2 regions of the Paenarthrobacter sp. E2MeOHC11 genome follow, and region 1 is predicted to be linked to the other one. Evidence: predicted binding sites of a transcription regulator. Region 1 holds the regulator's gene; the other holds the start of a gene.
The links. The regulator Rex, encoded in region 1, represses fermentation and respiration genes when NADH is low (regulators of the CRP and FNR family bind a similar motif). The targets are predictions, from matches to a motif close to CTTGTGAANNNNTTCACAAG.

Region 1 (4,189 bases):
CTCCGGCCATCGCAGCCTTGGCACTGGTCCTGCTCCTGCTCGCTTTGGCCGTGGCCGCAGCCCAGGTGGTCCTGGCCATGAAGATGAAGGAGGGCAAGGAGTGGGCACGCCTGGCATTGACCATAGTGGCCGCTGTCTCCCTGCTGCTCGCCATCTTTGGAGCGGCAAACGGCAGTGGATCGGGCATGGGACTGGGTGGAAACTGGTTCGGCTTCCTCGTCAGCGCAGTAGCCGTTGTCCTCATGTGGCTCCCGAATTCCCAGCTCTGGTTCAAGGCAGTAAAAGGTCACGCTTAGCGCTGGCTGAACTGCCGCCGTCGTTCCCTGAACGGCGGGCATGTGAGCAGAAGGCCGCGGCGAATCCCTGGTGGATTCCCGCGGCCTTCATCATGAAGGCGTAAGCCAACATGATGATTTTTGCTGTGAGCCTCAAATACCTGCGTGTGATCGACTGCAGCGTCAGACCCGGGAGGTACGGTGGAAGCAGAACCACGCTGGGGGCAGGGTCATTTTGCTGATCCCGGCGGCCGCACCAGCAGTCGAACAAGCAAAGGAATGCCATGAGCACCCCTCCGTACCCGCCGTCAAACCCAGGCGATGCCAACCAGCCAGAGCAGCCAGGCGGCCAGCCCGCTGCGCCGCAGTACGGCCAGCAGTCACCCGCGGCACCGCAGTACGGCCAACAGTCGCCCGCCGCGCCGCAGTACGGCCAGCAGTCACCCACCGCACCGCAGTACGGCCAGCAGTCACCCGCCGCACCGCAGTACGGCCAGCAGTCACCCGCCGCACCGCAGTACGGCCAGCAGTCACCCGCCGCACCGCAGTACGGCCAGGCGCCCGGCGCCCCGCAGTACGGCCAGGACACCAACTGGCCAAGCCAGCAGCCCGGCCCCACCACTGTGCCGCAGATGGTCAACATCGCTTTCTGGCTGATCGTCGGAGCCGGAGCGATTTGGCTCATCTCCATCCTCATTGGCATGGCGGCCCTGAGCGATCCCACGATGCGCAGCATGGTGGAAGACCAGATGGCTGCCGGCGGTGCTGCGGACGTCAGGTTCGAAGACGTCCAGGGCTTCATTATCGGAGTCATGGTGGTAGTGGGGATCATCGGTGCGGGCCTCTACGCACTCGTGGCCATCAACGTCCGCAAGGGCCGGAACTGGGCCCGGATCCTTGGAACGATCCTCGCCGCGCTCTCCATTTTCGCCCTCTTCCCGTTGAGCCTCGCGACGCTCTCCGCACTCCTGGGAATCGCCGCAATCGTCCTGCTGTACCTGCCGGCGTCGGCTCCTTACTTCCGTAAGGCCCAGCCGTTCGGCAACGCATACCAGAACCCTTACGGCCGCTAAAGACGCGGGAATCCAAGCACTAAACTCGGGCGCGGACCCGGCGAAGGCTAAACAGCCTGGCCCGGTGTCTGCGCCCGTTGTGCGTGGTAGGCCAGAATCTGGAGCTCGGTGGCCATGTCCACCTTGCGGAGGTTCACATGCGGTGGAACCTGCAGCAGGACTGGAGCGAAGCTGAGGATGCTCCGAATTCCGGCGGCAATCACGCGGTCGCACACAGCCTGGGCCACCGTGGCAGGCAACGCCAGCACCACCATATTCGTGTGGGTACGCTCCAGGACCCGTTCGAGTTCGGCTGAGTCGCTGACTCGCAGCCAGCCCACTTCATTACCAATCACCATGGGATCGGCGTCGAAGATGGCTACGACGTCAAAGCCCCGGGATTCGAAGCCGCCGTACCGTGCCAGTGCCTTGCCGAGGTTACCGGCACCGACGATCGCGACCTTCCAGTCGTGCGTCAGGCCAAGCGCGGCCGCTATGTGGCGACTCAGGTACTGGACCTCGTAACCAACACCCCGGGTTCCATAGGAGCCCACGTAGGAGAGGTCCTTGCGGAGAGTGGATGAGCTGACGCCCGAGGCCTCAGCCAGCGCTTCGGAAGAAACCCGTTCCACGCCCTCGGCCAAAAGAGAGTTGAGCGCGCGCAAATAGAGGGTCATCCGGGCCACAGCCGCGGGCGGGATCTGCTTGGCGGCAGGTTCGTTGTCCCCGGTTGTTGCTTCCGGTGACGGTTCCAGCGCAGTCACGGTATTCTCCATTGCGTCGCTTTGTTGTTCCACTCTATGACCCCCGGCCGGACTCAACAAAAGCCGTTACTTACGGGTAACCGCACCCTCAGCCCTCCAGGACTTTCTTCAGGGTGCGGCTCAACCGCTGCTCATCGATCTTCCAAAAATCCCGTTGGACGCCATCCACCAGCACTACGGGAATCTCTTCGGCAAACCGTTCCTGCAGTTGGGGATCGTCGTCGATCCTTTGCTCCGTCCACTGCACACCCAGGCTTTTCGTTACACGTTCGACGGCGGCACGCGCCTCCGTGCAGAGGTGGCAGTCAGCTTTAGTGAGGAGGACGACGTCGGGAATAGCCATGGGATAACGGTAACCGCCCGGATCCCCTCCCGGGCGCCGTCAGCGCGAGGCGCCGGCGATTGACTAGACTCAAAGCATGCCCGAGGAGAAGAACGCCGCTGTGTTCGCGGATGCCAAAGTGCAGAAGCGTACTGGCGAAGCCGCATTCTTCGATGTCGACAACACGTTGATGAAGGGCGCGAGCCTCTTCCATGTGGCCCGCAAAATGTATGAGCGCAAGGCATTTACGCTCCCCCAAGCTGCTGGTTTCGCCTGGAAGCAGTTCAAATTCGTCATGCGCGGCGAAAACATGGAAGACGTCCACGCAGTGCGCGACTCCGCCCTTACCCTCGCCGCCGGCATCACCGTGGATGACATCAAGGCATTGGGCGAAGAGGTCTACGACGAAATGATCGAGTCGCGGATCTGGCCCGGAACCAAGGCCCTGGCGGAACAACACCTCAGGGTCGGCCGGAAGGTGTGGCTTGTGACGGCAACACCCATCGAGGTTGCCACGGTCATTTCCACACGGCTCGGCCTGACTGGCGCCCTTGGCACAGTGGGCGAAGTCGAAGACGGAATGTACACAGGGAAACTTGTGGGTGACATCCTGCACGGGCCCGCAAAAGCCGTCGCCGTTCAACTCGTCGCCGACCGGGAGGGCCTGGACCTGGAGCACTGCTGGGCCTACAGCGATTCAGCCAACGACATTCCGCTGCTGACCATGGTGGGGCACCCCGTAGTGATTAACCCGGATGCCAAGCTCCGCAGGCACGCCCGCGAGAACAACTGGCCCGTGTACGACTTCCGTTCCGGTCGCCGGGCAGCAACGCTGGGCCTCAAGGCCGCCACCGTCGGCGGAGCGATCTACGGTCTGTGGCGAGGATTCTCAAGGTTCCGCGGACCCCGCATCTGACCTCCTCTCACCAAACAGCCCCTCCCGGCCAACCCCCTCTCACCAAACAGCCCCTCCCGGCCAACCCCCTCTCACCAAACAGCCCCTCCCGGCCAACCCCCTCTCACCAAACAGCCCCTCCCGGCCAACCCCCTCTCACCGCATGAGTTCAGCCACAGCGCCTGTGGATAACTTCTGCACGTGCTGGGCTTCTTGGGCAACAATGCCCGTATGCAAAAACCGTCGCCCGTTCCTGCCTTGCTGGCTTCTGCCCCCTTCACCATTGACGAGGCCAAGGCTGCGGGCTTGGAGCATGCGCAGCTCCGGAATCGAAACTCATTCGAAAGTGTCAGCCAAGGAATCTACCGTCCCGCCAATTGGGACTTTGACCTGACGGAAGCTGCGCGATCCCTCTCAGCGGCGAGTCCTGGCGCATGGATCTCCCACGTGACCGCCGCCAGGATACACGGCCTTTTCCTCCCGCCGTGGCTGGCCGATTCACATGAACTGCACCTCAGTAAGCCAACGAAACTCCCCTCAGCGCGGCGACGAGGCATCATCGGACACACGGTGATCGTGGACGAATCCGAAATCGAGTTCAACCACGGCATGTGGATGAGCACCCGCTCCAGGACATGGCTGGACCTGGCACGCCGACTACCGTTGAAAGAGCTGGTCTGTGTAGGCGACCAAATCATTCGCACCCCTCGGCAAGAGTTCGAAGGACGCGAAACTCCGTTCAGTTCCATCGCGGCACTTCGGAAAATGCTTGACCGGCACAAGAACCTGCAAGGTGTGGTCCGGGCACGCGAAGCACTTGAACTGATGAGGGTCGGTGCTGACTCGGCGCCGGAGTCGATGCTTCGTCTGGCCATGCTCGA
Region 2 (4,189 bases), 940 kb from region 1:
TGCCCGCGGTGGCCGGTGGAGTCCGTGTGGCCGGCGACAAAGATGGATTGGTGCGGCGCGTCGCCGTCTGTGGTGGTGCCGGAGATAGCTTGTTCGACGCCGTCCGGGCCAGCCATGCCGATGTGTACGTCACAGCAGACATGCGCCACCATCCGGCATCCGAAGCCCGCGAAGGTGCCAGCAACGGCCGGCCTTACCTGATTGACGTTTCACATTTTGCCAGCGAATGGTTGTGGCTGCCTGCCGCCTCCGAAGCACTGGGCAACGTGCTTGCGGACCAAGGCTACGACGTCGAAATCCGTGTCAGCAGCACCAACAGTGATCCTTGGGACTTCATACTCACTCCCGGCGGGGACTAGAGTCTAGAAGGACATGGACAGCCTCAACAGATAGAGGCCGTCCGGCCGTGACTGATACCCGGTTCCGGCGGCGACAAGCGGAGGTAAGCGTGGCGAAAGCAGCACCGGCAGAACAATTGAAATTGCTTGAACTGCAGGGGCTGGACGCCAAGCTGAAGTCGTTGGCAGGCCGCCGGAAGGTTTTGGAAACGGACCCCCGCATCACGGACCTCACAGATGCCCTTAGCGTCGCCAATGGTGAGCTGGGAGCCGCCAAGGTCGCCGTACACGATGCCGAGTCCGAACTTCGCCGGGCGGAAGCTGACGTGGAGCAGGTTGCCACCCGCATTGAACGCGACGAGACCAGGCTCAACAGCGGCACCGGCCTGTCCAAGGACCTGGTGGCGTTGCAGAATGACATTGCATCGCTCAACAAACGCCGCTCGGACCTTGAGGATGTTGAGCTCGAAATCCTGGAGCGACTGGACACGCTGCGTGAGCGGCAAGCAGCCCAGCAGGCGATCGTTGACGATATCCAAGGCTCCTTCGGCAGCATCCGTGCCGAACTCGATGAAGCCATTGCTGAAATCGCGGCTGAAGAAACCGTGGTTCGTGGACAGCGGGCAGCGTTCGCCGATTCCCTGGACGGGGGAGTGCTCGCCGTCTACGAGAAGACCATCGCCAAGCGTGGCGTCGGTGCCGCCCGGCTGTTCCATGGGAAGTCCGAGGGGTCGGGCATGATGCTCAGCCCTGGCGACTTGGCCGAAGTCAAGGCCGCTGCTGAAGACGACATCGTCTTCTGCCCGGATTCCGGTGTCATCCTGGTCCGTTCGGCCGAGTGGAACTGACCGGCCCCTACATCAGCTGGACAGGATGATGTTGAGCGCGTGCGGCTTCCGGGCCGTGCCCTCAACAAGCTCCGCAGTCCAGACTTCGCCGGCGGCCTTCAGGAGCTGATCCGGAGTTGCTGGAGCTTTGCCGCGCCTTGTCAGCAAGTGCCGCGCCAGCTCACCACGCGTGTGCTTGGCGAAGTGGCTCACTACGGTCCGTTTGCCGTTTGCTTCATTGAACACGTTGACGTTGACGGTCTGCGCCGTAGGGGGAGCCCATGCTGCGGCGTAGGTGCTGGAGCGGCAATCCACCAGGAGATGGCCCTCGGCACGTGAGGCGAGGGCTGCGCTAAGTTGCGGCTTCCAATAGGAGGCGAGGCGTCCGACGTCGGGCAGGGCAGTTCCCATGGACAGCCGGTAGGCGGGTACATGGTCACCAAAGCCGATGGCGCCCCAGAGGGCGGAGACCACGAGGATCGACTCGGTCGCCTTACGGCGCTGTGTTGGCGTCATGGTGTTGTAGCCCAGGGCATCGTAGAGAACCCCGGAATAGACCTGGTGTGCCGGCGCTGCCGGTTCCGCATGGAGTCGGGTATTGCGTTCGACGTCGTCGCGCAGCGAGGCGCCGACGCCCAGCAACGCGAGTGCGTCCTCGTGCGCGCTCACGCTACCCAAAGCTTCCAGCACCTTTGCCCGATATGGATTCAGTTCCGGAAAGCTGAGCGACTCCCAATCGATGGCGGGACCTTTGGGAGCGGGGGTCTTGCCTTCGGAAGGCGGCAGCAGAATCAGCACCAGTCGATATTACCGGGGACTTTGGCCGGTCCCAACGCCGGTAGACTGGACGGCGGATGGGTCGACCAGGCGGTCGCGCGTCATGAAAGTGGCTCGAGGAACGTCCGGGCTCCGCAGGGCAGGGTGGTGGGTAACGCCCACTCGGGGTAACCCGCAGGCCAGTGCCACAGAGAACAGACCGCCTGCGCCGCATGGTGTTTGCATCACGCGGCAGCAGGTAAGGGTGAAACGGTGGTGTAAGAGACCACCAGCTCCCTGGGTGACCGGGGAGGCTAGGTAAACCCCACCCGGAGCAAGGCCAGACAGGACACGTTCGAGGGCTGCTCGCCCGAGTGTCCGGGTAGGCTGCTGGAGGGCGTCGGCAACGGCGTTCGTAGATGGATGGCCGCCACTCCTCTGCCGGTAACGGCAGGGGATGACAGAACCCGGCGTATCGGTCGACCCATCCATTTATGACTGCCGCAAAACCGGCGTGTGAGTGATTTCACGCCTTCGCGCGGCCTATGCTCCTTCCTTCCGCCTTAGAATGGTTACTGAACGTAGATGTTCTGCCGCCGGGACTGCGTTCGCAGCCGGCGGATTTTTCTTTGCTCTCGTTCAAGGCGCTGTGGGTGGACCGAAGCCCGCTGGCGCATGTGCCGCAGGACTACTCCGGGCGGCCGCTGCCATCTGCATACGAGGACGTATGTGGTTGACCCAAGGAAGGTAGTTCTGTGAGCCAGACGTCAGATTCTTGTCTTGATAAGTGGATGGGCCGGGAGGCTCTCGCCGAGGCCATGATTCCGGTGATCGGCCGGTTGTACCGGGAAAACAACGTGGTCACCAGCATCCACGGCCGCAGCCTGATCAACAAGTCCACCATGAACATCCTTAAGGCGCACCGCTTTGCCCGCCGGATGAGCAACCACGAGCTCCTGCTCGAAGAGACCGCACCCCTGCTGAACGCCCTGTCGGAGCTGGAACTCGGCGCAGCAGCCATTGATATTGCACGCTTGACCGAGAAGTTCCGGGCTGAAGGCAATGGCGCCTCCTTGGATGAGTACCTGCGAGCAGAGCTCGCTGAGATCGTGGGAAAGCGCGGCGCTGACGACCGCACCAGCACCGACGTCGTTCTTTACGGCTTTGGCCGCATCGGTCGTCTCCTGGCCCGCATCCTCATTGAGAAGGCCGGCGGTGGCCACGGCCTGCGACTCCGCGCCATCGTGGTGCGCAAGGGCGCTGAGAACGATCTTGTGAAGCGTGCCAGCCTGCTGCGCCGCGACTCCGTGCATGGTTCCTTCGAGGGCACCATCCGCGTGGACGAGGAAGCCAACACCATCACCGCCAACGGCGTGCAGGTCCAGGTCATCTACTCGGACAACCCCGCCACGGTGGACTACACGGCCTACGGCATCAAGGATGCCCTGGTCGTGGACAACACAGGCCGCTGGCGCGATGCCGAAGGCCTCTCCCAGCACCTGCTGAGCAAGGGCGCTTCCCGCGTCCTGCTCACCGCGCCGGGCAAGGGCGACCTCAAGAACATCGTTCACGGCATCAACCACAAGGACATCGCGGATGAGGACAAGATCGTCACCGCCGCGTCCTGCACCACCAATGCCATCACACCCGTGTTGAAGGCCATCAACGACAAGTTCGGCATCATCCACGGCCATGTTGAAACGGTGCACTCGTTCACGAACGACCAGAACCTGATCGACAACTTCCACAAGGGCGATCGCCGCGGCCGCTCCGCAGCGTTGAATATGGTCATCACCGAGACAGGCGCCGCAAAGGCCGTAGCCAAGGCGCTCCCGGAACTGCAGGGCAAGCTGACCGGCAACGCCATCCGCGTTCCGACGCCGGATGTTTCCATGGCCATCCTGAACCTCAACCTTGAAAAGGGCACTACCCGGGATGAGGTCAACGACTTCCTCCGCGAAATGTCCCTGCACTCGGATCTTCGCAAGCAGATCGACTACATCGATTCTCCCGATGTTGTTTCCACAGACTTCGTTGGCTCACGCCGTGCGGGCATTGTTGATGGCCTCGCCACGATCTCCAATGACAAGAACCTCGTACTGTACGTCTGGTACGACAACGAGTTCGGTTACTCCTGCCAGGTAGTCCGCGTCATGGAGGAAATGGCCGGCGTCAACCCGCCGTCGTTCCCGGCCCGGGACGTCGTGGCTCCTATCGCAGTGCTTGAAACGGCCGGAGCCTAGGCACCCGGAAGTATTCTCGGGTTTC

Region 2: ACSSVG_RS19510 (glyceraldehyde-3-phosphate dehydrogenase) is a predicted target of Rex. The motif match lies at 2,435-2,454, and genes of this name have one in related genera.

What each region holds. Positions count from the first base shown of each region.
Region 1 is NZ_CP196673.1:3,256,016-3,260,204, reverse strand. It holds gene ACSSVG_RS15250 (hypothetical protein) at 1-296, shown strand, start outside; gene ACSSVG_RS15245 (hypothetical protein) at 560-1,348, shown strand; gene ACSSVG_RS15240 (redox-sensing transcriptional repressor Rex) at 1,396-2,103, opposite strand; gene ACSSVG_RS15235 (glutaredoxin family protein) at 2,180-2,434, opposite strand; gene ACSSVG_RS15230 (HAD family hydrolase) at 2,511-3,329, shown strand; gene ACSSVG_RS15225 (DUF559 domain-containing protein) at 3,540-4,189, shown strand, end outside.
Region 2 is NZ_CP196673.1:4,191,974-4,196,162, forward strand. It holds gene ACSSVG_RS19490 (Nif3-like dinuclear metal center hexameric protein) at 1-359, shown strand, start outside; gene ACSSVG_RS19495 (zinc ribbon domain-containing protein) at 449-1,186, shown strand; gene ACSSVG_RS19500 (YaaA family protein) at 1,199-1,963, opposite strand; RNA gene rnpB (RNase P RNA component class A) at 2,021-2,412, shown strand; gene ACSSVG_RS19510 (glyceraldehyde-3-phosphate dehydrogenase) at 2,713-4,164, shown strand.